2 regions of the Shewanella sp. 5_MG-2023 genome follow, and region 2 is predicted to be linked to the other one. Evidence: riboswitches for the same ligand, from Rfam matches in the RefSeq annotation. Region 2 holds a riboswitch; the other holds the start of a gene.
What was found. A riboswitch is a leader RNA that binds a small molecule or an ion and turns the genes downstream of it on or off. The one in region 2 is predicted to bind thiamine pyrophosphate.

Region 1: it holds a riboswitch for thiamine pyrophosphate, as region 2 does, so the genes downstream of both, Q4557_RS00570 (TonB-dependent receptor) here and thiC (phosphomethylpyrimidine synthase ThiC) in region 2, are expected to answer to the same signal.

Annotation. Positions count from the first base shown of each region.
Region 1 covers NZ_JAUORC010000001.1:117,165-133,601, forward strand. Annotated here, with positions in the region: gene Q4557_RS00505 (peptide MFS transporter) at 1-500, shown strand, start outside; gene Q4557_RS00510 (zinc ribbon domain-containing protein) at 623-1,105, opposite strand; gene Q4557_RS00515 (CreA family protein) at 1,148-1,603, opposite strand; gene yegD (molecular chaperone) at 1,748-3,112, opposite strand; gene Q4557_RS00525 (rhodanese-related sulfurtransferase) at 3,338-4,342, opposite strand; gene Q4557_RS00530 (glutathione S-transferase) at 4,623-5,312, shown strand; gene Q4557_RS00535 (hypothetical protein) at 5,515-5,721, shown strand; gene Q4557_RS00540 (NAD(P)H nitroreductase) at 5,909-6,457, opposite strand; gene Q4557_RS00545 (DoxX family protein) at 6,596-7,183, opposite strand; gene Q4557_RS00550 (DUF6279 family lipoprotein) at 7,264-8,112, opposite strand; gene Q4557_RS00555 (phosphotransferase) at 8,157-9,167, opposite strand; gene pnuC (nicotinamide riboside transporter PnuC) at 9,182-9,832, opposite strand; gene Q4557_RS00565 (hypothetical protein) at 9,873-10,133, opposite strand; gene Q4557_RS00570 (TonB-dependent receptor) at 10,304-12,490, opposite strand; TPP riboswitch at 12,639-12,747, opposite strand; gene Q4557_RS00575 (YcfL family protein) at 12,906-13,295, opposite strand; gene Q4557_RS19905 (PaaI family thioesterase) at 13,384-13,854, opposite strand; partial or broken gene Q4557_RS19910 (PaaI family thioesterase) at 14,026-14,409, opposite strand; gene hinT (purine nucleoside phosphoramidase) at 14,420-14,776, opposite strand; gene Q4557_RS00590 (CsgG/HfaB family protein) at 15,358-16,209, opposite strand; gene Q4557_RS00595 (curli assembly protein CsgF) at 16,212-16,437, opposite strand, start outside.
Region 2 covers NZ_JAUORC010000030.1:17,128-33,564, reverse strand. Annotated here, with positions in the region: gene cmoB (tRNA 5-methoxyuridine(34)/uridine 5-oxyacetic acid(34) synthase CmoB) at 1-248, shown strand, start outside; gene Q4557_RS16550 (ATP-dependent zinc protease) at 278-1,042, shown strand; gene Q4557_RS16545 (inactive transglutaminase family protein) at 1,051-2,556, shown strand; gene Q4557_RS16540 (alpha-L-glutamate ligase-like protein) at 2,556-3,512, shown strand; gene Q4557_RS16535 (hypothetical protein) at 3,475-5,280, shown strand; gene Q4557_RS16530 (DUF3541 domain-containing protein) at 5,258-6,403, shown strand; partial or broken gene Q4557_RS16525 (LysR family transcriptional regulator) at 6,490-7,391, shown strand; gene Q4557_RS16520 (chemotaxis protein) at 7,461-7,724, opposite strand; gene thiH (2-iminoacetate synthase ThiH) at 7,806-8,915, opposite strand; gene Q4557_RS16510 (thiazole synthase) at 9,011-9,775, opposite strand; gene thiS (sulfur carrier protein ThiS) at 9,778-9,981, opposite strand; gene Q4557_RS16500 (HesA/MoeB/ThiF family protein) at 10,004-10,852, opposite strand; gene Q4557_RS16495 (hypothetical protein) at 10,851-10,982, shown strand; gene thiE (thiamine phosphate synthase) at 10,974-12,653, opposite strand; gene thiC (phosphomethylpyrimidine synthase ThiC) at 12,656-14,722, opposite strand; TPP riboswitch at 14,978-15,077, opposite strand; gene Q4557_RS16480 (hypothetical protein) at 15,303-16,437, opposite strand, start outside.

The sequences.
Region 1 (16,437 bases), on a different contig from region 2:
TAGAGAAAAAAGGCATTAACCTGTCGACTGCAACCAAGGTGTCGGTGGCGTTTGTGATGACAGCTATCGCATTTGGGATATTAACCTATTTCATCTCAAACATCGGCCCAGATGTCACCATTAGACCTGAAGTCTTTTTTGCAGTGCACTTTTTTCAAGCGCTTGCTGAAGTGATTGTCGGCTCAATGGTAGTGGCATTTATTTTGTCTGTTGCCCCCGCACATATTGAAAACTTTTCTGTTAGCCTATTTTCAGTGGCAATCGCTTTAAGTGGGATTGTGGGCGCAGTGCTATCAACTCATATTGCCCTTGAAAAAGGACAAGTCTTGACCCAAGACATCGCCCAAAACATGTATGGTGACTATTTTCAAATGTTAACTATCATGGCGGTAGTGATGGTCGCAGTGGCTTTAGTGTGTTCTAAAGTGATTGCGCTAATGCTACGTAGAGCAGAGCAACATGATGCTGTAAATCACCCTGAAGTAGAGACGACAGTTTAAAGGATGCATTTTTAGCGGCAATTTAAAACATTGCTTATGGATGGAGAGGCTTGTCAATTTTCACTTTAACCCCGTCACATTATTATCTGAACACGCTTAATAATAATGTGACGAGTAGAAAATTAATTAGCATTAACAATAGATTGCAGTAATTTTCGTAACTGCTCACTATTGTGCTTTGACAAGCCCAAAATGACACTGGGCTTTTGACCGCGGGTTTCAATTTCGATGCGGTCCCAAATAATGCCGCTGCGATAATTAAATCCGGCAACTTTATTCCACGGGACTTCATCGGTGTTATTCCACAAACGAAATAGCCCCGGTGCATTGATGCAAATTTTATCCACATCAGTTTCGATTTCTTGGGGTAACAATCTAAATCGAAATAAAACCGATGCCAATAATTCGGCTTTAAATGCCATGGTTAATTCAGTCGCACTGATTGAAATTTGGCTGAATCGATAATGACAATGGCGGCACACCACAGCATCTTTAGGCAAGCTACTGTGGCAATCTGGACAAATATGATCAGATAGATATTCTAAGCAATGGCAACACTTTAGTGCGTCAACATGAAGCTGTTGTTTACAATAAGGACAATCCATTTACCCTCCTCATGCTAATAATCGTGTGAGTTAGCTTAAAAACTAGTACGCCGCTTGTGGCTGTTGATAAGCTTTAGTGCCCCATAATGGCACCGTCGATAAGCTGTGTTTGTAACTACCCGATGTTTCCTTGGTCGAATAAGACACATACATCAGAGTTTGATTTTCTGCATCTAAAATACGTCTGATTTTCATGGTTTTAAAGAAAATACTTTTAGACTTTTTAAATACAATCTCACCTGATGCCGACTTATCAATAGCGTCGATCATTTGCGAGGTAATTTCACCGGTTTGACGACATGAAATAGATGAATCGGATGGATCTGAAAAGCTTAAATCCGCTTCGATACTGGCAACATGACAAGTTACCCCAGGTACTAGTGGGTCAACCATCTTATTAAGTTTAATGTCTTTGGTGGTAAACATCCCTAAACTCACCTTGCCAACATCGTCACTGCAACTCATGGTTAATAAGCTAGTCCCTAGCACTAATGCCATTGCAGTTATTTTATTTACCGGCGTGTTTTGAATCATTGCTCGAACCATATTGATGTTTATCCTTACTGGCTACAACACGATTAATAACACCTGTTGTAACTGGCTTATGCTTAAATGCTTACAGTTAAATCACAGCTAAAAAAATTAGTGCTGAAAAACTTTACCCGCCCAACGCACTAAACCACTGGTTACACTGCCAAAATGGTCGCCGACAATAATTTCTGCTTCACTAAATTGGCTTGAAATACATTGGTGGATCACCGGACTTTTTGCGGTGCCGCCAGTGACATAAACCACATCAGGCTCGGCGCTTGCTGACTCAACAGCTTGCTTCATAATAGTGATTAATTTGCTAACAGGTTGCTGAACTGCAGCTTCAAAGGCATCCTGTAAGACATTAATCTCAAAGTTCGCTTCAATAAAGGATAAATCTGTATCAAAATCTGTCTGCTGTGACAGGCCAATTTTGCACTGCTCTGCTTGACGAACAAATTGATAGCTCATTTGATGCAAGCGTAATGATTTAAGTCGTTTAAGAAGCGCTGGTTGCTCGGCATCTTTAATGAGTTCGTCAATTAATTTAGCCGTCGCAATAGAGCCAAATTCTCGCTGAGCACTAATGTCATTAACAGCAACGCCATTCCAAAATGGTTGTCGCGGTACTGTAAGGTTATTTTTTAATGTAGAGCCTAGGCCTAAATGCGGCATAAAACAGTTCATGGCAACGGCAATATCAAGATCGTTACCGCCAACACGCTGACCACTATGGCCAAGCACATCATCACTACGATCGGTTTTATGTTGTAACTCTGGGCCCATTTTTACCATAGAGCAATCGGTGGTACCGCCGCCAACATCAACCACTAGTACGGTTTTGTGGGACGTCATTGACGCTTCATAATCCATCGCAGCAGCCATAGGTTCAAATAAAAAGCTTACTTGTTCAAAGCCTGCTCTTTTAGCCGCTGTTTCTAAAATAGCTTGTGCTTGCTGATTACTTTCCTCACCGCCAACACCTTGAAAGTTAACAGGTCGGCCAATGACAGCCTTGGTGATCGGCTCTTTAATTACTGCTTTAGCCCGAGACATCACTTCAAGCATCATTAAGGTGACAATATCTTCAAATAACGCCACTTGATCGACCCTTAAACCACTAGCGCCTAAAAATGATTTTGGTGACCGGACGTAAAAACCTTCATCGGGTAATTCCAAATAGGCTTCAATTGCTTCTGGACCAACAAATACCACTTGCTCGTCTGGGTAAATATCCAACTCATGGCGGACTTGTCTGGCGCGGCTTAATTGCGATGAACGCAAGTGGCCATATTGTGGTTTTAACTCATCCGCAATGCGGTGATAAACAGCTTCAGCGATAAGTTCTCTATCCATGGCATATAAGGTTGAAGATAAGAAACAACTATCACCATTAATCGGAATAAGTGTCACCTGACCATCTTGCTCGATACCCACTGAGCAGTTTGCACTGCCGTAATCAAAACCAATAAACATTAACTTCCAACTTTATATTTCTAGATCAATGCTAAAAATAACATAAGCTGATTAAGATTTGTTATTCACTTTAGCAATAACAAATCTTTCGCTGCTAAATCCAGCAACCTGTTTCATTTATAATAATGACTTGTTTAGGCACAGTAAAAATAACATCGGCCTCAAAAAGCTAAAATCAATACAAAAAAGCACCCACATGACAATGGATGCTTTCATCAAACTGGCTTAATCGACCTTTAGTGACTCTAATTCTTTAGCTTCATTTTGGGCTAGCTTCACGCTTTCTTTATGTTGACGTCTTTGCTGAATAACTTGTTTAACTTCACTACCTATATGGGCTTCGCCACGCTGTTTAGCCAGTTGAACCTGTCTTTCACGTTCAATAAAACGTTGACGCTGCTCATCTGAAATTTTATCGATACAGTGTGGACAACTGACGCCTTGAACAAAAGCTGGGGTCTGCATTTCTTCTTGTGTGATTGGCATGCGGCAAGCATTACATTGATCGTAAATACCTTTATCTAAATCATGATTTACCGCCACCCGATTATCAAATACAAAACACTCACCTTGCCACAGGCTTTGCTCTTGGTTCACTTCTTCAAGGTATTTTAAAATCCCGCCTTCAAGGTGATACACCTCATCAAAACCCTGCTCTTTAAGGTAAGCGGTGGATTTTTCACAGCGAATGCCACCGGTACAGAACATGGCGACTTTTTTGTGCTTAGTTGGATCGAGGTTTTCTTTGACGTATTGAGGAAACTCTCTGAAGGTTTCAGTTACAGGGTTAACTGCATTTTTGAAGGTGCCGATTTGTACTTCATAATCGTTACGGGTATCGACTAATAACACCTCAGGATCTGAGATCAGTTTGTTCCAATCTTTTGGTTTAACGTATGTCCCTACCACTTCCCTTGGATCAATCCCTTCAACCCCCATAGTGACAATTTCTTTCTTGAGTTTCACTTTGGTGCGGTAAAATGGCATGTTGTCGTCAAAGGATAATTTATACACAATTTCATTTAAGCCATCTTGTGACGCCAACCAGGCTAACAGGCTATCAATACTTTGTTGCGAGCCTGCTACTGTGCCGTTAATACCTTCACTGGCCAGTAATAAAGTGCCTTTAATTTCTTGTTGCTCCATATGGGCTAATAATGGCGCTTTTATTGATTCAAAATGCGGTAAAGCAACAAACTTATATAACGCGCAAACGACAACTTGTGACATGAATATCTCCGCTAGCTGGAACTTAATTTCCAGTGCAATTAATAACGATTAAGCACAAAAGAGTGATCAACCTCAAATTATGGCGCGAAATTGTAACTTAATCACACAACCATAGCTAGGCGTAATGCAGCGTCTTCAGTTCGTGTCAGTAAACACATATGTTTCAACAAACCCGCAAAACCAACCGACAACCTAAGCAAAAAGTTCACACACCCACAGATAAAAAACATAGAATAAGCTCACTCATTGTTTACTTCACGATAACAAGGTCTAGTTATATATGTCTTCCGCTATTCTTTATACCTTCAGGCGCTGCCCTTATGCGATGAGAGCGCGTATAGGCTTGCATTTAAGTTCGTTAAATCCTGAATTAAGAGAAATTGAGTTACGTAATAAACCTGCAGAAATGCTAAAGCTGTCGCCAAAAGGCACAGTACCAGTATTAGTACTGAATGATCCGCAAATTAATCGTCCTAAAGTATTAGACGAAAGCATTGATATCTTCAAGTATGTATTAAGTCATTATTCTTGTGCTGATACTGAATATTTATGCAACAGTGCTTATGTAAGCTTAGTCTGCTCTATAACCGATAAAGCAGCAATTGATCTGATTGAATTGAATGATTTTCAATTTAAACCTTGGCTAGACAAATACAAGTATGCTGATAGACACCTTGAGTATCCTGAAGAGTATTACCGCATTAAAGCCTGTGAATTCATTGAAATTTTAGAAGAAAAGCTGTCTGATAATAAACAACTGCTGTCAGACTCACCCTCGATGGCTGACTACGCTATTTTTCCGTTTGTAAGACAATTTGCACATGTTAATAAGCTCTGGTTCCAGCAAAGCCCATATAAAAATGTAAAACAATGGCTCAAAATCCATCTAGAAAGTGATTTATTTAAAATGGTTATGAAAAAACACTCTCTCTGGTTAGATGATTTAACCCAGCAACATTACCTCAAATAGCGTCGATATATTACTAACTGCTTATATTAGCAACAACAGATCAATCTTTTGTATAGTTATTCATATATATGATTGATAAAAGTACTGTAAATGCGCTATGTTAAGTCAACTATAAGATGGATTTTATAGTGATTAAGCAGCTAATCTCCAAAATAGGATTAAGCTTAGGTAATCCTCTCATGCAGTGACCAAGGATGTAGACATGGAACAAATGGATTTGGTGCTTGTGCTCATACCACTGTTAATCGTATTGCATATTATGTTTTGCTACCGCGCGATTAACACAGCAGCAAAGATAGATAACGTTAAACGTTATCTATGGGGAACAATAAGCCTATTTTTAGGCCCGTTAGGCTATTACTTATATCAGAACTTGCTGCCGTTAGATGCATTAGACCCAAGCGACTAAGACATTTAATTATAACGAGCAAAGTCACCGACCTAGGTAACTCAAACATTTTTATTTAAAAATATTAAATATAGTGATTCCACAACTGGAGTCACTATATTTTTATTAACGCTTTTGATCGCCTTTATAATTAGCACTGTTCTCGAGCTCAGCAATTAAGTTGATAAGCCCACTTCATAGAAACAGGTTATAAATATCGAGCGAATTGTCGGCCTGGTTTTAACGGTTTAAGCGGCGCTTTAACCGCAGGGGTGCCGATATACAAAAAGCCCACGATTTGATCTTCAGCGGCAATACCCAAACCTTGATTAACCATCGCGTTAAAAGCAAAGTCACCAGTACGCCAAACTGCGCCCAATCCTAAAGAAAACGCTGCTTGTTGCATTGCCATGGTGGCGCAGCCCGCGGCTAACTGCTGCTCTAATAATGGCACTTTAGGGTGTGTCTGACTTTTGGCGACGACAGTAATGACCATTGGCGCTCGGTGTGGCATCCCTTTCACTTTGGTTAAAAAGGTTTCATCCGCCCCTTTAGACTTAGCCGCCGTAACAAATATCTCTGCTAAGGTCTCTAACCCTGCATCAGTGGCGATAATAAATTCCCAAGGGGTTAAAGCGCCGTGATCTGGCACTCTGGCAGCAGCATTAAGAATGAAGTCCAATTGTTGTTCATTCGGCGCAGGCGTTGTTAAACGAGGTGTTGACTGGCGAGTAAGTAATAATTCTGAAGCGTCCAATTGCAAAATCCCTGTCTTTTCATTGCGCAGACACATGTCCACGCCGATAATTAATCTCTCAAGAATATTAACAAAAATCCCACATTAAAGTGGGATTTTTACATGTCATGATAAATTGTTAGATGAGGTTATTAATCGCTAGCTAGCACGCTTGGCAATAAAGTGATCCACGCTGGTATATCGGCCTCCGCCCATAAATAACAGCGCAAGCAACATGATGAAATAGGTTATGGCAAACTCAATACCATTATTTAAAATAACAAAGTTGCCTGAGCTTGTGAGCCATTCGTAATTACCATGTTGCTGTAAAAGTGCTTTAGCCGCAGCAAGCTTTTCAGCAGAAGCGGTGACATTATCGTTAGCAAGCCAGGAACTGGCATCAGCAATGGCCAACCAGCCATTATTAATGTGCACCGCAAACGCCGCAACTAACATGGTTACCATCATAGGGATGGCCACTAAACGTGTAGCTAAGCCTATCAGCAGTAGCGCTCCGCCAAATAATTCGGTGCCGGCAGCTAATGCGGTCATGACTTCAGGCATAGGTATACCTAAACCCCAATCAGGGTTACCAAACCAAGCCGCTGTGTCACTAAAATTAGATAACTTGTTATAACCTGCTTGCATTAATACTGGGGCTAAATAAAGTCGCAAAGCCAGTGGTGCTATGCCTTCAATGTGCCTTAATAAACTTAAAAATTGCTGATATAGGTTCACCATGATAATTCCTTAACCTTGCTGCGATAATTACATCATTAGACCTTGGAATAACAAGTTTTATTTCATCTATTTACATCAGCTATAAATTAACGCTCCACATCGTCAGACAGATCTTGTAAATCCTCAATTAACGTGACTATTTTTTTGTTTAAATGACGGCGCTGCTTGCTGGATAAACTGTGATTAATTTCAATCATTAACTGACCAAACAATCGAGTATTTCTATCTGCATTTTGCTGATAGATTGCCGATTTTAATTCATCTGGCTGGGTCATTAATAACCGCATTCTCTGCTCAAGTAAGGCTGTATCATCTCGTTGACTCAGCGCAGTTTCAAACTGACGTAACCATTCAAGTCGATACTCTAGCCACATATCAAGGGTTGCTAAACGCTGTTGATTAAACGCTTTAATTAACACTTCTTGTTCTGCTGTGGTGCTTCCTAACCAATCATCAACCCGATTGATGGTTCTTTTGTTGGCATCGGCGACTAATTCTAGTTGGTTTTTTCCTGCATACTTGGCATTTAATTCATCATTATCAAGTTTAAGCTGAGTAATAATAGATTTAACTTGTTGATCGCTTAAGCTAGTAATAATAGGTAGTAAATCGGGTAGTAAAAATTCAAAAACACGAAACCAATGGGCTTTAGCTGCAGTAACTTGTTGCTCCCAAATTTCAATGGTGAGCGTGTGTTTATTAATATTGTCGGAAAGTTGCTGCAGCTGCTCGCTATAGCGAGCCAATTCTTGCTGTTGATGCCAAAGCAAAAACTTATCTAGCAGCTTATCAAATTGAGCTTGTTGAGATTTATCTAATTCTACATATTCATCAACGCGCCACTCAATGGCCCAGTCGAGAAAGAAGTAACTAAATTTGGTGGAACATCCTGCTAAAAAGATAACAAGTAATATTGGAATTAATGGCTTTTTCAACGGTCATTCTCCCCTACAAACAGCATAAGTTAAGAATAATAGCCTTATGGCACTAAAGATAGGTATTTGTTGAATAAGTTAAAATATTGCTGAGGAGATAATTGCTGGTTAGCTGCCATCATTAAAGCCCAAGCTGCGGCAAATAGCCAAAAGCAATGAGCCATTTCAGCGAGGTAGTCAGTACAATCATGAGTCAAATTCAGCTGATGTTGTAGATATTTTTCCGTCAGTTGTTTTACTTGCTCTTGAGTTAATTGATGCGTCACCACCACGGCGACTAAATCAAACAGCGGATGACTGGCAGCGCAATATTCAAAATCAATACACTTAAGTTGTTTACCATCAAACAGTAAATTATACGGCGACAAATCTCGGTGACAGAACTGCGGCGAAATCACGCAGGTTTCTAGTTGTTCAAGCCAAATAGCCATTTGGGCATATTTACTGGTTAATTTTCGATAAAGCTGCTGCCATGTCACTAACGCCTGAGTTTCATCAGCATCGCCTTTGTTTGCGACGCTTGCATCAGCAATTGAGTTGCCTAAGTCAGATAATGAGTTTACATAAACTTGCCATTGCTGAGTCATGGTAATTTGTTTCGTCGGCAAAGGTAATTTTGATAGCGGGGTTAATAACCCCAGTAGGTGAGCAACAGGGTCTAGCGCCGCAAACACCGACTGCTGTGGGCGCTTGTTATCATAAAAACTAAACTCGGCGACATAATTTGACCATAAGTGATTATTTTCAGGTATAAACTGACTTAGGTAAAAACGTTTATCATCACTAAGCCAAATTAATTTAGGCGCCCGATTAATGGCTTCAACCAAGCGCCAACTGCTCACTTCGTTGTCTCGTTCACACCACGGGGCATTATCTTGATTAACCCGTAATACCCAATCGCTATCACTTAAGGCTATATGGAAGTTTTGGTTACTTAATCCATCAGATAACACTTTAACCCCATGACAATCTGCTTCAATCTTATCGGCTAATATATTCGGTAATTGGCGTTTAATATCCGCAGGTAGCCATTGCCATGGGTTAAAGTGACTCATTATCTAAATAGCCATTAGCTTGCTAAGGCTGCATCATCTGGTGCATGATTTTGCAGCATTTTTTTACGCCACATAAAGTAACCGCTGACAGCCATAAATAAATACAGGATAAGTAAACCAGAAGTTAGCATTAAACCTTTTTGAAGGTATAAGTAAATTGATAGCGAATTAATCACCATCCAGTAATACCAATTTTCTATTACCTTTTTCGCCACTAGATAAGTAGTCATCACCGCAAAACAGGTTGTTAATGCATCAAGATATGGAAACGAAGCACTTGTATTTGTGGCCATTAAGTAGCCCACAATCAAGGATACACCACTAGTAACGGCAATAATCACTAAGTGTTTGTTTAGAGACCAACTAATAATTGGCAGTTCAGTTTGATGACGACTGTCAGCACCATAGCGCCACAGCCAAAAGCCATAAATCGCCATCGCCATGTAATATACATTTAGCACTGATTCCATCAACAATGACACATTCCAAAACAGCACTGTGTATATGGCAGTACTGGCAAAGGCTGCCGCCCAACACCAAATATTGGTTTTCATGGCTAATATCAAATACGCAATTGCCAGAATCACTGCAACAGCTTCCCAGCCTGTCATTACAGACACTTCAGTAATGGCAATTTGTATTGATTGAACGATCTCAGATAACATAACGTTGGCTACTATTTCATTACTATGATGAATTTACAGGTTATTCGGTGTGGCTTAAATCAAGCTCGCCACCAATAAATTTACATACAAATACTGCTTTGCCCCATTTTTGATGGGCCGCTTCCATTTCGGTTGCTAGCATGGCCATCACATCTGCGTATTCACCGCACACCTGAGTCGCCATCGCATTGGTTTTACGTTCAATATTAGGGTAGCTATCTACTCGGCCAATAAACCACTTTATCGGGTCTAAATAGTTTTCATTAAATGGATACATGCTGATTTCGGCAGTCAATTTCATGGAAATTCCTTAATCGTGATAAAAATACCGTCATAGTCTATCAAAGTTTAAGGTAAAAAACTTTTCAAAACATGACGGCAATTTAGTGTTAAGTATTGTTATTATTAAATAAATCAACTGTAACCCAACAGGTTAACAGCCCCCTTTAATTAACATAGTTTGCAGCCAAGCTACATAAACTTGACGTTTAAGGTAATACCTAGCTGACGTGGATCGCCGAAACGTACATATTGCTTATCGGCCCAATCTAAGTCTGGTTCATTACCAAAGTAGAAGCCTCTGGTGCCATATTGCTCGTCAAATAAGTTGCGGCCCCATAAATACGCTGACCACATTTGTGTTTCATAACCCACTCGAGCATTGAAAATAGTATAAGCGTCTGACTTTGATTCGTTACTATCAGAGTAGTAAAAATCACTTTTACCGCTAGCATTTAAATTGGTAAACCAGCCAGAATCACTGACATAGCTCATGCCTGCGCTATAAGTAAATTTTGGCGCATGGGCTTGCTCTCGACCTGTTAAATCTACGACATTGCCATATTTATCCTTGTATTGATAATCACCATAGGTGGCTTCTAACCAACCTGCACTACCGTAGAATTGAATGTTATCGGTGGCATAGTAGGTAAAGTCGATTTCGGCGCCGTAGTTTTCAGCACTACCTGCATTTTCGGTAAATAGAATGAAGCGCTGCTGATCATCAGGGTCTTGTTGTGATGCCGCCACTTGCTGATCGCGTCGATCCATATAGAAGAATGCCAAGTTGGTATCTAATTGACCTTGTAACCACGAAGATTTGAGCCCTAACTCGTAGTTATATAAGATTTCAGTATCAAACTCTTTTTTATCGGCTAATTCAGCTGGCAAACTCATGTTAAAGCCACCCGCTTTGTAACCGCGAGCAATACGCAGATAGGTATTATGGTCTTGGTTTATGGGTTTAGATAGCGCTAAATGACCACCCCACATGTTTTCGCTAGGTGAGAATTTATCACCATTACTGTCTGAATATTCACTTTCTCGGCGCTCTAAACGAACCCCAGCTGAAAATACATAACCATTACTAAACTGGGTATCGGTTTGAGCAAAAATAGCATAGTTGGTCGCTTCATATTCCGATTGCAGCACTTCATCTGGCCAGCCATTGTATTCAGAATATAAGTCATTATCCTCTTGAAGGTTCATGCCATATAAGCCCATTAACCAATCAGTCGAATCGTTAAAAATTCGGCCAGCTTCGTTTGAGCTGATACGAAGTTCCTGTGACACGGTTTTACGTTCACCCTGTTTATCCCAGGTGTAATCATAAACACAAGGTTCTGTTCCTACTTCATTCCAGTTGTCATCATACGCGGTACACTGTTTTGAATCCCAGTAATCAGGGTTGGCCCAATCGCCGTCATAATTATGGTGATGATCGGTTTGTGCAAATGAAGTTAACGAGGTGAGTTCGAACTTTTCAAAACTGCTGAATGTGGCTTTTAAGCCAGCACCAGTGGTCTTTTGCGCATCAACACCAGGCTTATCGGTAATAGTTTCAAAGCCATTATTATCTAACGTCCAGGCATCATAGCCATTATCAAAATTAGCATGTAAAAAGGTTAAATCCAGTTGCACATCATCTGCAGCATACCAACGCAATTTAGCACGGGCAGTGAATTCATCACGGCCATTGGTATCTTCACGTTCAAGGTAAGTATTGTCGCGGTAGCCATTTTGTGAATGCTGCTCTAAAGACACCCGATAAAGTAGCTTACCAGAGTCAGTTATTGGGCCAGAGCTAAAACCGGAGAAGGTTTGTAAGTCATCGTCCCCAAGAGAGACTTGTGCGCCATGTTCAAACACATCGGTGGGATCGTTACTTTTAAGGTATATAAGACCCGCTAACGCATTGGCACCATATTGTGTACCTTGTGGGCCACGAAGAACTTCAACCTGTTGTATATCGTACATGCTCGACACCATGCCGATCCCAGATAAATCGATATCATCAACAATGAAGCCAACAGAAGAATTTGGCGCGCCTTGATATTCTTCTTGCTCACCCACACCACGAATTTGGAAATACTTTGGCCGAGAGCTGCCGCCAGACCAGTTAAAATTAGCAATAGAGTTTAATACATCTTCAAAATGTTGAGCGCCTTCATCTTGCAATTGTTGGCTATCGATGACGGTAACACTGGATGGCACTTTTTCTAGCGCTATATTACTAAAGTCAGCGTTAACCACTATGACTTCCATTTTTTCAGCAGCGGGCGCCACGCGTTCAACATTTTCTGTTTGAGCGACAACGGAAGTGGATAAAACGGCAAGAATGGCAATCGCTAGTGGCGATTTAGATTTTATTACAGACATAGGACCTCAAATTATAATTTTGAGATCCGGCAAGCATAGTGAATTAGTTATGTGCATCCATGACTGTCATTACAATTATCAGTTATTAAATTGGTGTCGTTTTTCGTTTACGACTTGGTTTATGACTGAGTTAATGACTAACATTTACGGCAAAGCATGCAGCCTATTCCTACGCCGGTATGAGCCGGATCAGGTTCTAAGGGTTTGTCTTTAGACATCTCAGTTTATCAACACGATAAACACCCCTTGGCGCGGCGGATTATAAACTATCCTTCATCTGTGCAACAGCACTAACAGGCACTTTTTATTAACTATTTAAGTACAAAAAATTATCACATAGATATTTTTATGATTAGCTAAGCCTATAAAACAAAAAACACGCAATTAAGCGTGTTTTATATTTTAAAAGATACACTTAGTTAGAGAATGCTTCTCTTACATATACTTCAAAACGGCTTGCATTGGCATTAGGGGCAACGGCGCTAACCTGCATTTGTTGTTTGCCATGTAGCTTTAATGACTTCCAGCTGCTTGCTTCATCTTCAATGGTAAAGCCACCAACATCAAACCAAGTAAACTTATATTGCAGCCTTAAATCCGTTGACACCTTGCTAATGATTAATGCAGAACCTTGCAATAAATCCGCTTGCGTTCTGACATTGACTTGCTCAACAGCGACTTTACTCGCAAAAGAATTATTATCAACTCTCACTTCGCTATTAGAGCTAACCATGACTCCCGCGGTATGATTAGCACAGGCTGATAGCATTAACGCTAGCGATATCATTATTACTCTTAATGTCATCATTAATTCCTTTTTTTAAGTATTAAAAATAAATGGTCGGCTCAGTGTCAAACAGCTTGCTCATCTATGCATCAACTGTGTGTTACTTCTACTGATCAAGCAAGAAATGCGCTCTCGCAGTAGCAATTAGCTGCTTACGATTTTTCTGCCAGCAATTAATGCTAACATTAGCAACTCGGCGTCCTTGACGAGTAATTTTACATTCAGCAAACGTATCTTGATGTAAACCCGCACGTAAATAATCAATTGAAAAATCGATAATTTTTGGCACTTTCTTAGCTTGCATAAATACCATTAACTGCACAATCGCCGACATTTCCATAAAGCCAGCAATAACCCCGCCATGTATGGCTGGCAGAATAGGATTACCAATGTTGTCATCTTTAGTTGGCAGCTTAAATACCATTTCATCACCAAAGCGATCAACACTCATCCCGATAAATTGGGTATAAGGGACTTTCTCTAATAAATAACTATAGTCATTTAAATCAATGGCCCGCTTAACCACATCATGAACATTAATATCGCCCACAGTTAAACTGGCATTGCCTGCCTGCATAACTTCAACACTTTGAGTATCAGGCTGGTTATTAGCAGCTGAATTGACTGCACTTGCTTCATCAGCGCAGCCCATCAAAGCTTGTCTAAACTCTTCACCCACCATTTCTGGACTAATACGCATAAATGAGCCAACAGCATGCGCAATAGGATCATCAATACTGTCTTGATAAGCAATCGCACGGGTAAACGCCACATTGGCCGACAAACGATAACATTCTGCAAATGCATACAGCGGTTTGTTTGGCTCAGCCGGTTTCATGTAGTCAACCCGTAAATCTAAGGTTGGCGATATTTCTAAGGATTTATACTTCTCTAAAATAGCGCATACAACAGAAGTGCCGGATGCGGTATCAATGATCGTAGTCACCACACCGCCGTGTATCACCCCAGTATCTGGGTCACCAATGATATCTTGGCTATAAGGCAACTCCAGTAATACGTGATGTTCACTGGCTTCTAACGCACTAATATTCAATCGACGGCAATGGGCAAGCTGATTAACAAATCGGCTTGCTACGCCGGTTAACGGAAAAAAATCACTGTTTATTTTCATGTTATTAGTATTAATCCAACCGACTTAGCATTGGCCCAAGTGACTTACCGCCAAGTAGATGCATATGGATATGGTAAACCTCTTGGCCACCGTGTTTATTACAGTTCATGATTAAGCGGTAACCATCTTGTGCAATACCCGCTTCATCAGCCAGCTTTGCCGCAACTGTCATCATTCGCCCTAATGCCAGTTCGTCAGATGCTTTTACGTCATTGGCTGTGGGGATCAAATGGTTTGGAATAATCAGAATATGTGTTGGTGCCTGTGGGTTTATATCGCGAAAAGCGGTGACGAGCTCATCCTGAAACAAAATGTCGGCAGGAATTTCTCGGCGTATAATTTTACTGAAAATGGTTTCTTCAGCCATGATTGATCATCCTTTTGGTTATTATAATCGAAGTAGTGAAAATCATTGTTGAATGCGCTAATCAAGCAGCCAACTAAGCGCTTGCTTAACTATATAATAGCTACTGCTGCATTTGTCACTTAAGCCAAGCAAGTTTAACACTTTGCTATTAATCACTGTTGAATGTTGTTGGCACTATCAAGCCAATTTTGACAGCTCGATTAACTATAGCAACGCTCACTTACTTAGAGTTTATCTAGGCATTATCACATCATTGTTATCAATGCTAAAGGGGATTTATTTGAAGTATCCCCAGCAATTAACATTGAAGTCGCTAAAAAAAGCGCTATATTTCTTGGTGGTTACCTTTAAACCTTATGCAATTAGACTTCTTAGGCATCTTTTTGATCACCACATAATGAAAGCTTGGATTAACTTAACCATAATGAAAGCTAAGCTGCTTATGTGGTTATCGCCTTAAGGGCTGCGTCTGTGTATCTAGAAGTTTACCCCCAGAAAACATAAAAGGCGCCATTGGCACCTTTATCGTGATTGAAACATAAGGGACTGTTAATTAGGGGCTATTTATTCAGGACGGATAATTAGCCACGCTTAATTCTGGCACTGACTTGCGCTTCTTTATGGGCTTCTAACCAATACTTTTGCAAGGTAGTATTTTGCAAACCTGTAGTGGCATCCCCTAGCCTCCAAGCCCCTTTCCAAATGCCATCGGCAATAAGATGCACAACAGCGCTCTCAATGGCTGCGACTACGCATAAACTCACAGGCTCATTGGAAGTATAACCCGCTTCAGCCTCTAACAAATCTTGTGCATCAATAAACTTAAATACACCCGCGGTAATTTCTTTTGATATCACCGATTTGGTGGTGGTAACACTACTGAGTAATCGGCCAGTTCGAATATCCACAGCGCGTAAATTAACGGTAATGCTATCGACTCGGTATTGACCTGAAGCGCCAATGCCTAAATACCGTGCTCCAGCACCGCCCGTTTTAATATTTGTGTCATAGGCAACAATGCCACCTTCCATTAATACCTGCGCACTATTAAGTTGCGGTAATTTACTGGCATCACCTTTAAGTCCTGCCCGTAAAATTTTACGTTCTGTTAATAGGTTTTGCAGTCCTTCACGCTCAACGGGTATAAACCATGCTGAATCATTAAGTGACTGGGCTAAAAATGCCGTACCGGATTGTGGCACTGCCGTTGAAAAGTTACTTGATGGAATGGGCTTGTATTGTCCTGTTTGATCGCGAAAATCATATACTGCAGCAACCATCGCACCTTGTGGAAAAGGTAAACTGGTTAGATCGTAATAAGTTTCACCTTTAGGCATTAAACTTGAAGTGGCATCTATATTTTCAAATTCTTCATCAATTGATGAGCAAGCTGTTAAAGATAGTAGGCACAAGCTAATAATTAATTTTTTCATTATTAACCCCCGACACTGTCATCAACAATACCGCCAACTTCAATAATGGTGGTTTCACCGGTTAATACGTCGGTAATATGAACAATCAATGAGCCGTCTTCATTAACGACATTAATTTCAAAATCATCAGTTAATAGATAACCTTCCCCCCCATTGGCGGCATCATTAAAAAGTTGGCTCATCAACCGAGACTGTAACGAACTTGAGAGACGTTCTAATGCTGTTGGG
Region 2 (16,437 bases):
TATGGTTTTTACCCTCCGTTGATGCGTTAATGTTATGGCTTAAAAAATGCGATTTTACCGATATCCGTTGTGTCGATGTTGATGTCACCTCTATGGCAGAACAGCGCTCAACTAAATGGATGAAAAACGAGTCGTTAGTGGATTATCTTGATCCAAATGATGTTAGTTTAACGGTAGAAGGTTACCCTGCACCCAAACGTGCAACGATTATTGCAATAAAGAACCAACCTAATCACGACTTAATTTAACCTAGATTATTAAAATAACAGGAATTATCATGTTAAAGCAGGTATTTATTTTATCTTGTACAGCCGCGTTAATCACCGGCTGTGCTTCAACAGAAAAAGTAACTCCGGTTGGTAGTGAAGAGTTTACTTCAAATTTAGCCAGTTCTCAGGCCGCTATTATTGAAGCGATTAATAGCCAATGTATTAGCGCCACACCTGAAATTGTTGCCTTAAACGAAGAAGTACAACAATTAAGGTTACAAATCACCGATACTCTTACCAAACAATCTGAAAAAATGGATGCTGATGCCGTTGCATTAGCGCAATTAAATGAACCACCTCAGTGTCCTGAGTCAGCAATAACCGATAAGTTTGTTCTGGGTGAAGTAGAAAGTGTTTTTATTGACGAATTAAAAGCCGCTTTTGCAACGCGTATTGATACTGGCGCTGAATCGTCATCATTAGATGCCCGCAATATTGTGTTATTTGAACGTAATGGCGTTCAATGGGTTCGCTTCGATGTAATGATCAATGGAGAGGATCAACCTGGGGATACTTTTGAACATAAAGTTGAACGTTTTGTGCGCATTAAACAAGATGCAGAACAACCTGATGATCGCCGCCCCGTTATTCATGCCCACCTGCAAATTGGTAAATACGCCGCTGAAACTGACTTAAACTTAACCGATCGTAGCCATTTAGATTATCCCTTACTACTTGGTCGTAAATTTATGAAAGATATTGCTGTAGTCGATGTCGGCCAGAGCTATATTCATGGAAAAAAAGACAAACAAATAACGACAAAAGTTAAATAGGACTTCTAATGCATTCACGTAAACCGTTTTTTATCTTCGTCGCGTTATTATTTATATTCGGTACTGCAGCCAGTATTTATCGCAGCGTTGAACACAACGTCCCTTTCCTTCCTGGTCAGCAGGTTCAAAGCTGGTCAGTGGAAGCAAAAGTGATGTTTAATGGTAATAATAACCCAACCGAAGTATCACTCTCTTTGCCACAAGATCCTGCATTTGATGTACTTTCAGAAAATGCTACCTCACCGGGATATGGTCTAAATATCTCAGAAGGGGCTGACAGAAGAGCAGTTTGGTCAATTCGTGAATCCTCTGGACGTCAATCCTTATATTACCGTGTAACACTGGTACCGACAGGTCAACTTGACGTCACCCAAGATGAAGTACCTGAAACACCAGAACCCTTTTTATGGCAAGTCACTGAAAAAGGCGCCGCTGACCAAATCATGAACGATGTATGGCAGCGCAGTGCTAATAACCTTTCTTACGCACAGCAGTTAATGTCAGTGATTAACGACACTAATCAATCGCAGAATTTAGCACTGTTATTATCAGTTAACACTCGTACCCAGTTGTTTTTGCAAATGCTGCACTCTAAAGGCGTTCCTGCAAAACAAGTGAGTGGTCTAATGCTAGAAGACCAACGTCGTCGTCAGCAACTCAATCCTTATGTGCAGGTTTATCATAATGGTGAATGGGTTTTATTTGATGTTGAAGGCAACAAACAAGGCCGTCCTGATAACTTGGTTTTATGGCAACACAATAACCAATCGGTGTTAGATGTTGTTGGTGGCAGTAACTCGCAAGTTAACTTTTCAATGTTGCAAGAAACACGCTCAGCACTGGCAACCTCTATCGATATGATGAAAAACTCAGATGCACTGGATTTTTCTTTGTACCAATTACCACTAGAAGAACAAAGTACCTTCAAAGGGATTTTATTGATCCCAATTGGCGTGCTTGTAGTGGTGTTCTTAAGAGTGATTATCGGTATCAAGACATCAGGTACCTTTATGCCGGTACTGATTGCATTAGCCTTTATTCAAACCACATTATTGACCGGTTTAATTGGCTTCTTGTTAATTGTCGCCTTTGGTTTGATGATCCGCTCCTATTTATCGCAACTTAACTTATTGCTCATATCCCGAATATCCGCGGTCATTATTGTAGTGATATTTATTATTGGCTTGTTTACGCTTATTTCCTATAAAGTGGGATTAAGTGAAGGCTTAACCATTACCTTCTTCCCGATGATCATTTTGGCATGGACCATTGAACGTATGTCAATTTTATGGGAAGAAGAAGGCCCTAAAGCGGTAGTGATGGCCGGCGGTGGTAGCTTGTTTGTCGCCACCTTAGCCTACCTTGCTATGAGTAACAGTTGGATCCAATATTGGGTATTTAACTTCTTAGGTATTCACTTAGTGATTTTAGCAATGGTGTTAGTGATGGGCCAATACACTGGCTACCGTCTCACAGAGCTTAAACGCTTTAAACCTTTGGCTGGAGATCAGTAATGAACTTTGCCTGGCCTTGGGAGCTGCGCCGCAAAGGCGTATTAAATATGAATAAGCGTAATATCGATTACATTGGAAAATATAATCCTCGTAAATATTACAAACGCGTGGATGACAAGCTGATTACCAAGCAATTAGCTTTAGCCAATGGTATTGCCGTACCTGACTTGATTGGTGTTGTTGAAGAGCAGCACAAAATCAATGATATTCCGCAAATGGTCATCGACCGTACTGGCTTTGTGATAAAGCCAGCAAAAGGTTCTGGCGGTAAAGGGATTTTGGTGATCACTAAAGTGGAAGGCGGTCGCTATTATAAACCTAATGGCGATGAAGTGACGCCGACTGAAGTTTATCGCCATGTCTCCAACATCTTAAGTGGGTTGTTTTCTTTAGGCGGCACCCCTGATGTCGCCATTGTTGAAGGCTTGATTGAGTTCGATCCGGTTTTTGATGGTTTTAGTTACGAAGGCGTGCCTGATATCCGCTTAATCGTGTTTAAAGGCTATCCAGTAATGGGCATGCTACGCTGCTCAACAGCTGCTTCTGATGGCAAAGCTAATTTGCACCAAGGCGCTGTCGGTGTCGGTTTAGATATTGCTACAGGCAAAAGTTTGTTTGCTGTTCAATTTGATGAACCTGTTTTAAAGCATCCTGATACTCAATTTGAATTGTCACAAATTCAAGTCCCAAACTGGGACACCCTGCTTCATACCGCATCCAGTGCCTATGAAATGTGTGAACTGGGTTATTTAGGAACCGATATGGTTTTGGATAAGCAGCGAGGTCCATTACTACTGGAGCTAAATGCTCGACCAGGACTTGCAATTCAAACCGCAAACGGTAGAGGGATTTTACAACGCTTGCAACATGTTGAGTCTATCAAAGGCCCTGCCGTTTCAGTGGAAGAACGTGTGGCTTATGCCAAAAAGCATTTCTGTAGTAATCCTAACTTTTAGTTTATTGGCAACTGCGCAAGCAGTTGCCAATCCTCTTCAGCTGTTTGTGCAACAATGTTTGCAATACAAACCGTCTTTAGCATCCCTAGATTTAAAGCAAACAACCCCTTACCAAACATTACAGTTTGAGCAATTAACCTTAGGCTTTAACAATTTTAACGACCGTTTAAATTACTACCGCCACTTAGCCACTCATAACCAGCGTGAAGGGCTATTAATGTGCCAATTACATTTAGCTGATGAATTATCAGCATTGTTAACAGCGCCTCAATTATCCAGTTTTATCGCTGAGCTTGAAGATAGCCACATGCCCTACTCTTTATTAGCCAATAAAATTAACGCGATTACACTAGCCCAACTTGATATCGATACCAAATCACAGTTACACAATGCACAGGCAACGATAAGACGAAACCTTAGTAATAGTAATTTGAAATTGGTATTTAATAACGCACAATGCCAGTTAGATACCAACCGCGATGATACAAACTCTGCTTTTGAGATCAGTTTAGCCAAATACTTACTTTTACAACCAGATGAGCAATGCCGAAAAACCACTTGGCAGGCCTATCAAGCACGGGCAAAAAGTAAAAATCAGCAGTTATTAGCGACAATTAAAACCATTAAGCAGCAAGTTTCAGCGCCTGAGCCCAGCATTGCTTCAGCTGAAGCCCAAAGCGCGCCATTACAGGCAACCCAATCATTATCAACAAAGCCGTTATTAACAAATCAGCTGTTATTATCCTTCTTAGAAAGCCAAACCAATAATATTAATACAGCGCCTTGGAATATCGGTAAAACCCTTAGTCAGATAAAAAATACCCCTTATCTTGGCCCCAAAAACAGTAGTGATTTATTTCAGCAAGTTGTCGATGTATTAACGCCTCTGGGGCTTGAATTCGAAGCGATTCCCCTCCAAGTGCAAGCTGATATGTCGTCCACTAATGAAACCAATACCACCGCGAGTACTGGCAATGGCACTGCAACGGTCAATGAACCATCAGAACCAATTACAACTTATCGCTTGTGGCATCAGCAGCGTTTAGTTGGTGAACTCTATATCCATACAAGTAAGCATTCGATGGCGAATATCATTAGGTATCCGGTGATCGGTCAGCAATTTGCCCAAGCGAGCGTGGTTTTTCCAAAATATTTATCTAATCGGCGCCAAGCAATGCAACTGGTGAAAAGCCTCAGCGAGGCCATTACTGCTATGACTCGAGGCAGCCAATTCTATTTGGTAAATAAGCTTGGAGTATCAACAGATAATTATTTATTAGGTTATTATTGGTTAAGCAGTCATCTACAACACCAATTAGCCTATTTAACCCCTTCAGCGAGAGAGCAATTTGCTGAGTCTTATCGACAGCAACTTAGGGTATTTCGCAGCAAAGTCGCTTGGTATTATTTAAACTCTGAGCAGCAAGGGGATGATATAAATAATCAACAACTAAATAGCGCCATCAATCAGGCTTTTCAGGCGAGTTTTAATCAACAATGGCCGGATGCAAAAAATATGGCCTATAGCTTTAACGGCATAGCTAATGAAGGGCTCGATTACTATCACCCACTTTGGCAACAAAATTTAGTTAATTTGATTAATACAGACACTAACGCTTCAATAACAAATCGCCAAGTTTTTGATATTTTGGTAGTTAATGAAGATAATTTATCCCTAATCCAACAAATGAGCATTATACTTAATCCACCGACTGATCCATTATCAATCATCAGGAGAGCCTTTAATGTTGGCAATTCGAAAATTTAAATCCTTAACCAGTTTAATCAGCTTTTCGTTGCTACTTACTTGTGCCAGCAGCTTTGCTGAAACCAGAGATAACCATCAATTAACTCACCAGCAAGTTCGAAGCGCAATTCAGCTTAACCTTGAACAAAATATGTATTCCTTGCCACCTCGAATTCAAGGGCATTATGGTTTACGTATGTATCGCATGACTGGTGATGAAAAGTACGCTAATGCCGCTTTAATTGATTTGATCACCATTACAGAAAGACAAAACTACTTTGCCTGTAATATGGATAAACCTAATTTTATTGAAGATGAAGCCGAACAAGCTATTAGTGTGTTAGGTAAAGGTCCTCGTGCTAAAGCGCGTAAAAAAGCCCTTAAGCCGTTTCCAGAGTTTATTTTCTATAGCGATATTTTATTGCGCTATGCCAGTCGCACCGATGAACTGGGTTTCATGGGGCCATGTCATGAGCAAATGATTAAAGGCTTAAAAGCCTATGATTTAACCCCAGCTTTGACTGATCCTAAAATGATCACATCATGGGCCGCGCAGTTAGTGAATTATGTTTACTGGGCTAAACAGCTAAATGTGGGGGATTATGTCGAGGTATATAAACAAGCGTTCATCGAGACTTATCCTGACGATAAAGACAACAATCTTGATAAAAAGCAGTACCGAAACAAGCTATATGGTATGACACACTTTATTTTTGCCTCTAGTGGTTATTACCAAGAGCAAGTTAACGCCAAAGATTATCAATGGATTTTAGATTTCTTTAATAACAACATTGATAGGATCTTAACTGATGCAACCGATGACATTATTTCAGAAGTCGGCATTAGCTTTTTATTAGCGGGTCAGCCAAACCATCCTGTGGTTAAAAAGACTCAAAACCATATTGCGGCGTCATTTATCCCTGAGTATCAACTGATCCCGTCACCTCGTGGTAATCCCAATATGGTGTCAGGCGAACACCGCAATGTATTGGCGATGATGCTTCTTGATTGGCCAGAGAAGCTGCATAAAGGCCCTTACCTTGCTGAAATAAAAGCGACGAAAAAGTATTTGCCGGTGCAAGTGACGCCTAAAGATCTCACTAAAACTAACAGCAATACAAAAGAGAAACCTAGCGCTAAGTAATTAAGCGCGTTCTCGATTGCCTTCAAGAGCGTATCACTGTGTGATACGCTCTTTTTAATATTGACCTGTAAACTAATGAGTTTTGTATGAATAGAGCAAAATCCACACTTGAGCAATGGCGAATTATTCAATCTGTAGTGGACTTTGGTGGTTACGCCCAAGCAGCAGAAAAGCTGAATAAAGCCAATCTTCGCTCAATCACGCTGTGGCTAAACTACAAAACCAACTTGGGATTCAATTACTTGAAGTAAAGGGACGCAAAGCTTACCTAACGCAGCAAGGTGAAGTACTACTCAGGCGCTCACGTCACTTAACCCAAACCGTTGATGAACTTGAGCAACTTGCGAGCAATTTAGGACAAGGCTGGGAGCCCAACTTGACCATTGCCCGCGAAATCATCTATCCAATGCAATTTCTTGTGGACGCCTTAAAAGCCTTTTGGCCCGATAGCCGTGGGACCCGAGTGACTGTCATTGACTCGGTGATCACAGGCACACAAGAATTAATTGACAATAACATCGCCGATATCGCTATTTGCGGTATTCCTGCAAAAGGCCATATTGCCGAGTTCCTGTGTGAGTCAGACTTATACCTTGTATGCAGTCCGACTCATCCATTAACCCAGTGCGGTATTGTTGCCGATGAAACAGAGCTGGCGCAGCACTTACAAGTGGTCATTAAAGACACTGCAACTGAAAAATCAGTAGATACTGGTTGGTTAAAGTCAGAGCAGCGCTGGACAGTATCAAACTTTCACGAAGCAAAAAACGTGTTACAAAGTGGCATTGGCTTTTGTTGGGCGCCCGCTTATTTGGTCGAGGATGATATTCGCCAAGGTAAGCTCGCCAGGCTTATTCTTAAAGGCAGTAAAAGTCGTAAAATTGCATTAACTTTGGTTATCCCTAACCGAGATAATCAGGGGCCTGCCAGTAAATTGTTAGAATCTTTAATTTTATTACAGCACGATATTGACCAAAACAAGCCTTGATAGATATCTGATTTATTTAGCTTTAATGATACTCAAAGTCATTAATGCCAGCTCAAGTTACATTGAGTTCTACACTGAGACATCGATTATGGTGCCAATGTTTTCAGACCAGACATTTATCACATCTACTGCAACCTCGGCGTGAGAAATAGCTTTCTGAGCATCAATCAGGGCCGCTGTTTGCGAGCTAAGCGTGACGCTATCTGCAGTTATTTGTACTGAGGCAGAACTTAGCGTTTCTGGGATGGCTACCGCCGTGGTCGCCTGCGCTAAATCATTGTGCGCCTGTTGCAGTCCTTGAACACCGAGGGTAAAACTTGATGCTATTTCCATGATACAACTCCTTTTGAAACAACCTAATAGCAAGTTATATCACATTGAATAGTCTTGATAAAATGCATACCAATTTAAAAACTAATACCAGTTTGTCTCCCAATCTTTCCATACTGGGTTAAGCCCTGACTTTTGTATTTGCTGCACTATTTGCACCGCGCTGCGCTCATCTGAGATTTCAAATTGATCCAACTGGGTGTTGGGATTTTGATAACCACCAGGTTGGGTTGAGCTGCCAGCGCTGATATGAGTCACCCCTAAAGGCAATAAGTTGTTACGTAACTGCTGGGTTTCTCTGGTAGATAAACTAATTTCAAGCTGGGGGTTAAACAATCGAAACGCACAGATCAATTGCACTAAGCCCACATCAGTTAATTCGACTTTAGGACTAATTCCACCGGTACACGGTCTTAATCTCGGTAAAGAAATACTGTAACGACTGCGCCAGTGATGTTTTTCTAAATAGGCCAAATGATAGCCCATTAATAACGCATCTACGCGCCAACTGTCTAATCCGAGCAATACCCCTAATCCCACTTTATCAACCCCAGCCGCCGCGACCCTTTCTGGTGTAGTGAGCCGATAAGTAAAGTCTTGTTTTTTACCTCTGGTATGATGCTTGGCATAGGTTTGGCGATGATAAGTTTCTTGATATACCATCACAGCATCGAGCCCTAACCCCACCAGCTGGGCGTATTCATCTTGCGCCAAAGGCTGTACTTCGATTGCTACATAACTGAAATGCTGTTTTACCAGTGGCAAGATGGTTTTAAAGTATTCAATGCCTACTTTGGTTTCATGTTCTCCAGAAACCAGTAATATTGAATCAAAACCTCGCTGTTTAATGATTTGAATTTCAGCTAATAATTCGGTCTCTGTTAAGGTTTTTCGTTTGAGTTTATTACTCATAGAAAAACCGCAATAGTCACACTCATTTGCGCACAAGTTAGATAAATACAATGGCAGGTATAAACCAATATTAGCCCCAAAGCGTTGCCGGGTTATCTGATATGCCCGCTGCGCCATCGTTTCTAAAAAAGGTAATGCAGCAGGCGATAAAAGCGCGATTAAACTGTCAATATGACCTTGGGGGCGCTGTAATGCTTGTTGCACATCAGCTTCAGTGCTGCTATTAATCCGCATTGATAAATCGATTAAATCTAGCTGTTTAAATTGCTCGACAAAACTCATGGTGCGCCACTCTATTAACTTAATTTGTTGAACCAACCGCATTCAAAGTTAAATTACTCAAACCAAATCATTCACCTGTAAGGGAATAATCTGGCTTACAGATGTAAAAATTGCGTCAGCGGGCTAGTATGTTCTGCCTGTTTGGTAACACTGCCAAGTCCGGCGGTATAGGCATCACGACCGGTTCTAACCGCAAAATCAAAACACCGCGCCATCACTATGGGAGATTGACTACTGGCAATCGCAGTATTGACTAGCACGGCATCTGCGCCCAGCTCCATTGCTCGGCTAGCTTGCGAAGGTGCGCCAATCCCAGCATCAACAACCACCGGCACATTAGCTTGCTCAATGATCATCTCTAAAAAAGGCTCAGTGGCTAAACCTTGATTACTGCCGATAGGACTGCCTAACGGCATCACAGCGGCGCAGCCCACTTCCTCTAGCCGGTAACACAGCACAGGATCTGCGTGAACATAAGGCAACACAATAAAGCCTTTTTTACACAAGACTTCGGCAGCTTTAAGGGTTTCAATAGCATCTGGCATCAAGTATTTCGGATCTGGATGGATTTCAAGTTTGATCCACTTTGTGCCAAGCATTTCACTGGCAAGTTCTGCTGCAAAAATAGCTTCTTTAGCGGTTCTTGCCCCTGCAGTATTGGGTAATAACTTAACTCCCATTTGCTGTAATGGCGTCAACAAGTCATCATAGTCTTTACTATGATCAATACGCTTCATTGCGAGGGTCACTAATTGTGAGTTAGAGGCCTCAATGGCAGCTAGCATAGTGTTAGCATCGCTAAACTTTCCTGTACCTGTAAATAAACGAGACTCAAATTGATGTCCGGCTATGGTTAACATAATCACCCCCCTGCTACAGCTGAAAAGACGTCTACTTTATCATTAGGCTGGCATTGAATGGCCTGCCAGCGACTTCTTGGTACAACTTGTTGATTGAGCACTAATGCCAGTGCTTTGGGATTAAGTTGTTTAGACTCTATTAGCGCTAATAAGCTTGGCGCTTGTTGCAACTGCTCTGGTTGGCCATTAAATTCAATTTCAATCATGTTTAATCCTTTTGCGGTAAAGTTATCTGCATGAGTTGACGTCATTTGTTGACGCTGTAATAGCTGCGCTACAACAACTACATTTAGGGTCTTGATTCATTTGTATAATCTGCCATTGCAAGCTTTTAGCATTAAACACATGTAACTTACCCGCTAGCTGGCCTTTGCCTAAGTCATCGGCTGTTAACCAATTTAGCCCCAATAAACTTTGCATTGATGCAACCGTTTGAACAGCAGCAGTGTTAACCCCCATTGATACACATGTTTGTGAAACATGAGTATCTTGTGGGTACAGGCATTGATAACAGCCCCTTTGCGGATAGTCAGTTGAGCTGCAAAATAATTGCCCATCATTAGCGGAAATCGCTGCGCTAATTAGCCCTGTAGCGTGACGAACACAAACTTCATTAATCATTAAGCGGCTAGTAAAGTTGTCAGTGCAATCAAACACCAGATCGACAGATTCAACTAATTTTGCACCATCTGTATCAGCGCCTTCCGTATGAGCACCAAAGGCCTGCTCAATTGCCATGATATTTACGTCTTCATAGGCTGCTGCTAACTTATCTTTGGCAAGTAGCGCTTTGCTTAAACCAATATCTTGTTCGTTAAAAAGTAATTGCCGCGACAGATTTGAAAGCTCCACCTTGTCATGATCCATCAATATCAGTTCTCCAACTCCCGCGGCGGCCAATTGCTGGGCAACACTGTGACCTAAACCACCGATTCCGATGATCAGTAGCCGGCTATTAAGTAATTTAAGCTGACCAAGCTCACCCATATCAGTCAGTAAAATATGACTGGCATACTTGATAAACTGCTTGGAAGTGAGCCCACTCTTATTAGCTTGACGCTGTTGTGTAATCGTCATGACACTGGCTCACACTGCAGCTGTTTCACTGATGGCTTGTGGGATTTTACATGTGATTGCCTTGGCTGTTGCTGAGGTTGTTGCTGAGGTTGTTGTGCAGCCGCTAGATGCCATTGCTGCTCTACAATGAATAAGCCTTGGCAGGGTTTTCTGCTTCAGTAATGGCTCTTACCACGGCAACACTATCAACCCCAGTGGCTTTGATATCCGTTATAACACTTGCATCAATACCACCGATGGCCACGGTTGGGCATACGTTGTTAAGTAATGCACTGTAGCGTGCTAATTTTGCTAAGCCTTGAGGCTTTGACGGCATCACCTTAGTGGTCGTTGGGAAAATATGCCCTAAGGCGATATAGGATGGATTTAATTGCTGAGCTAATAGAATTTCAAATACGCTGTGGCTAGATAACCCAAGGGCTAGCCCTGCCGCTGAAATTTCATTTAAGTCAGCTAACTCAAGGTCTTCTTGACCTAAATGAACCCCGAATGCACCAAGCTGTATTGCCAGTTGCCAATGATCGTTAATAAACACTTGGGCGTTATATTGCTTACCCAGAGCTATTGCGCGGCTAATATCTTGTACTAGTTTGGTTTGCTGAGCATCATTAGAGACCTCATTGACAGCATTAGCTTTAATTCGCAGCTGCACTGTGGTGCAATTGGCTTCTAACACGCTTTGCAGCATAGTCACGTCATCCACAACCGGATAAACACCAATGCCCTTATGCAGCGCAGGAAAGCGGCAATCTAGGTAGCCCTGAGCTGTATTTATTAATCCATTGCTAAACTTTCCACCAGCAGCTAATTCTTGCTGTGTTTTGCCTAAATTGTTAATTTCAGCGCCACTTACGGCAGTAATTTCAGGGTAGTATTGTATTTCATCAGGCCAAGCGGTTTTTACCACTGGCCCTGCGCCTTTACCAAATGATTCACTGCACACTAATCCCTTGAGTACATATGCTTTTGCCATCACAACGGCATCATGAAGTACATAGTTATGGGCTAAAAAGCATGCTATCGCAGTGGATAAGGTGCAACCTGTGCCATGGTTATTACTTGTATTAACTCGCTCGCTATTAAGCCAATAAGCTTGATATTGATGGGCGTCACTCACGCCGTGAACTTTACGGCAAATGAACAAATCATTGGCTTTGGTTTGTTGCCATACTGCATCACCGCCTTTGGCGAGCACATGACAATGAAGCTGTTTAACCAGTTGCGCTGCCGCACTATAAAAACCATCACTTGAGTCTAGGCTTTGGCTTTTAATTGTGCACTGAGGTTCAAATGCCACGCTGTTAGTATCAGTCAGCGTGTGTAACTCCCTAACATTAGGGGTAATTAAGCTAATTAGACCTTTAAAAGGGCTAAAATCTAACGGCTTTTTTGCGCGCTCATTTAAGCTATCACCACTACTGGCAACCATGACAGGATCTAAAATAATCGGGATCAGCTGGTTAGCTAAACTCTGACTTTTAAATGTCTTTAACCAATTAGCAATGAGTACCAATTGTTGTTGATTGGCAATTAAGCCAATTTTTATGGCTGCTGGCGCTAAATCGCTAGCAAGTGTATTTAGCTGAGCCAATAAGATGGATTCTGACACAGCCTCGACTAGTGTTACAGCCACCGAATTTTGCGCAGTAACAGTGGTAATTGTGCTGCAGCCAAAACACTGTAAGTCATTTATAGTTGCTAAATCTGCCTGTATGCCGGCGCCGCCACCACTATCTGAACCGGCAATAGTCCAGACGATGGGCGACATGGTTTCTAAGCTATGTGGTTGTGAAACATTCATGGTTAAGCCTCTAATTCAGCAGTGGTCTTAACAGCTAAATCTGCGCTTGTTGCTGTGTCTGGCTTAGAAGGTAACGGATGATAAATTGCATAGCCTGTGGCTTTAAATTCAGCTGACTTTTGTGCCATGGCTGATTGAATATCTACACCGCTACTAACGCTTATATCTGCACTTGCGTCTACGGAATTAACATTGTGATTAGAGTGTGCCTGCAGGTGTTTAAATTCGCTAGCGTCAAGCACGTTCACCTTTTGTAACTGATCACGCGCTTGCTTTGCAGCGTATTCACGCACTTCTTGAGTGATTTTCATTGAGCAAAACTTTGGCCCACACATAGAACAAAAATGCGCAACTTTGGCAGACTCTTGGGGGAGCGATTCATCGTGATAAGCACGAGCGGTATCTGGGTCTAAGCCTAAGTTATATTGATCTTCCCAGCGAAATTCGAACCTTGCTTTTGATAAGGCATTATCACGAATTTGCGCACCAGGGTGACCTTTAGCCACATCGGCAGCATGAGCTGCAATTTTATAAGCGATAAGTCCTTGTTTAACATCTTCTTTATTCGGTAAGCCCAAATGCTCTTTAGGAGTGACATAGCACAGCATGGCCACGCCATACCAAGCCATCATTGCCGCCCCAATCCCTGAGGTGAAGTGATCATAACCTGGCGCAATATCGGTGGTTTGTGGGCCGAGTGTGTAAAAAGGCGCTTCATCACAATGGGCAAGCTGCTTTTCCATATTCACTTTAATGAGCTGCATCGGTACATGGCCTGGGCCTTCAATGATGGTTTGCACATCATTTTCCCAAGCAATGTTAACCAGCTCGCCTAAGGTTTCTAATTCAGCAAATTGCGCTTCATCATTGGCATCGGCAATACTGCCGGGCCGCATACCATCGCCTAATGACAATGACACATCGTAGGCAGCGCAGATTTCGCAAATCTCTCTAAAGTGCTCATACAAAAAACTTTCTTTATGGTGACTTAAACACCACTTTGCCATGATGGAACCACCACGAGAAACGATGCCAGTAAGACGTTTTGCCGTCATTGGTACATAACGCAGCAGTACCCCAGCATGGATGGTAAAGTAATCGACGCCCTGCTCTGCCTGTTCAATCAAGGTATCTTTGAAAATGTCCCAATTTAGGTCTTCAGCGACACCATTTACTTTTTCTAACGCTTGATAGATGGGCACTGTACCAATGGGGACAGGAGAGTTTCGAATGACCCATTCACGGGTTTCATGGATATAGCGCCCCGTAGACAAATCCATTACAGTGTCAGCGCCCCACCTCGTTGACCAGACCAGCTTTTCAACTTCTTCTTCAATTGAAGACGTCACAGCAGAATTACCAATATTGGCATTAACTTTGACTAAAAAGTTACGCCCAATGATCATTGGCTCAGCTTCTGGATGATTAATGTTTAACGGGATAATGGCGCGGCCGCGGGCAACTTCATCACGGACAAATTCAGCGGTAATAGGCTGGCCAATGTGAGCGCCAAAAGCTTCACCGGGGGCTTTTTGAGTCAAAATCTCATCAGTGACTTGCTCTCTAGCCATATTCTCGCGAATGGCAATATATTCCATCTCAGGTGTGATAATGCCTTTACGAGCGTAATGCATTTGAGTAACGCGGCGGCCTGACTTGGCTTTTTTAGGGCGAACAAGGGCTTCAAAACGCAAATGATCTAAACCGTCGTCAACCAAACGCTGTTGGGTAAAGTCAGAGCTAACTCCATCAAGTTGCTCTGTATCTTCGCGCTCTTCAATCCAAGCTTGGCGAAACTTGTTTAAGCCTAAACGGACATTAATTTCAGCATCAGGATCTGAATAGGCACCGGCGCAATCATAAACTTTAATGGCTGGGTTGGCTTCAGTCACGGGCGCATCTTTACTACCGCCAAGGATAGTATCGCTTTGATGAATTTGACGCATGCCCACTAACAGATCGGGGCGGGATCCGCTCAGATAGATCTTTTCAGAATTTGGGTGCTGTAAAGGTTTTAGGGTTTCAATAAAATTTTGCGCTTGAGCGCGTGTTTCACGACGATTTGACATAAGCAACCTCAAAATAAAAAAATAGAGTTGCTTGCCTGGAGAATTGTTGATGACGAGCGAGTTAACATTAACTCTGTAATTGACTTGAATTTACACCTTAACTTTGGACCTTAAATATCGGCAAATGGCGGGTTAAATTAACTTCAGCAATAACTCTGCTTTAATTAATTCTATCTTTTATTTTGCACTAATATTTATGATCTAGCCACGCAGCCATTCACTATAAAATTGCTGCTGACTGTAGGGTAAAAATAAGCAAATTAACTGCTTGTTTCCTTCGCAGGTTCTAGCCTGATCAGGTTCAACGGATCCCGAATAAACGGTCTCAGCCATAAAGGCACTCCGACAAGATGGCTGCAGTATAGTCAGCTTATTTAATAAAATACAAGTCTTTGACAATTTTCGAATTGGAATATGAGTTAAATTATTTCACTAATTAAAATACTGTTATATATGAATTTAATTTACAACCAAGCGATTAAGACCCAGTTAATACAGAAATAATTTGATAAATAAATTTGATAAATATTATTCATTTTTGATGTTGTTGAAATAAATCTTCTGTGAAAGTCTGAACAGTTCAAGGTAATTTAAGTTTCGATAAGCGTTGTTGAATGGCGTTATTTAGTGCTTTTTTTGTTTTGCCTCCTTCACATGGGTGTCCTAAATCTAAGCCTTCGGCATAAGGGTTAATTTGGGTTGGTAATGCCACCAATCGATGGCAAGTTTCACCAATCTTAACAATTCTATTTGGATCTAAACGATGATTGAGGGTAGTTGGTTGGCGCTTATCTTCTATTACTATTAATTCTATATCATCCATTTCAGGGGTTAACTCACTGGTGCTGGCACCACTAACAGAAGTCGCTAAATGGGCTTGCTGACTTATTTGCTGATTAACTTGTTGTTGATTGAGTTTATTTATAAAGAAATGGCTAGCTTGATTGATGGCCGATAAATTGTCGCTTGTTATGGTATTGGCCTCTGAGATGGTTTCATTAAACAATTGTGGCTTAAATAGATGTTCGTTACTGCTATCTTTTTGCTGCTGCAGATACATGCTATCAACTGAAGACCAATCGAACTGGTGCGTTTCGGCTTGCACTGCTTCTGCTATTGGCAATTTTTCAATTATGGGCTTGTAGTCAATGGGCTTTTGGTTAACAGCTTTTTGGTTAATATCTTTTTGGTCAATAGGCTTTGGGGAAATTGCCTTGTGATTAACAGTATCTTTTGGGCTAGTTGCAACTGCAGGGGCTATTGAGCTTGTATCGACAACCTTATTAGTACTTTGTTTGTTCGATATAGTTTGATCGATTATTTCTTCATTGGTAATGACTTCACTGACGACCTCTTCAATCAAGGCTTGTTCACTTGGCAGGGTCTTAGCTAGCTGGGTAATTTGCTCAGCCGTTAAAAAGTAGGCTTTTATTTCTTGGTTGTTACTTTCAGATGTCGCAGCTTTAACGGCTTGTTCACGGCTGATCTCGACAAAATGGCTAATGGTGTTATCAGCTAAGGAAAATAACATAAACACCAGCACAACATGTAGCCCTGCAACAATAATGCTCGATGGTGATGTCAGTATCTTTTTAAACTCGTTATCAGAATTTTGTTTTAAAAAGCGACCGTGATTATTTTGATTGTCGATCAGCCCACAGATCAGCGGTAATGTTTGGGCTTTAATTACATCAGTGCTCATTATTTCAGTGCTA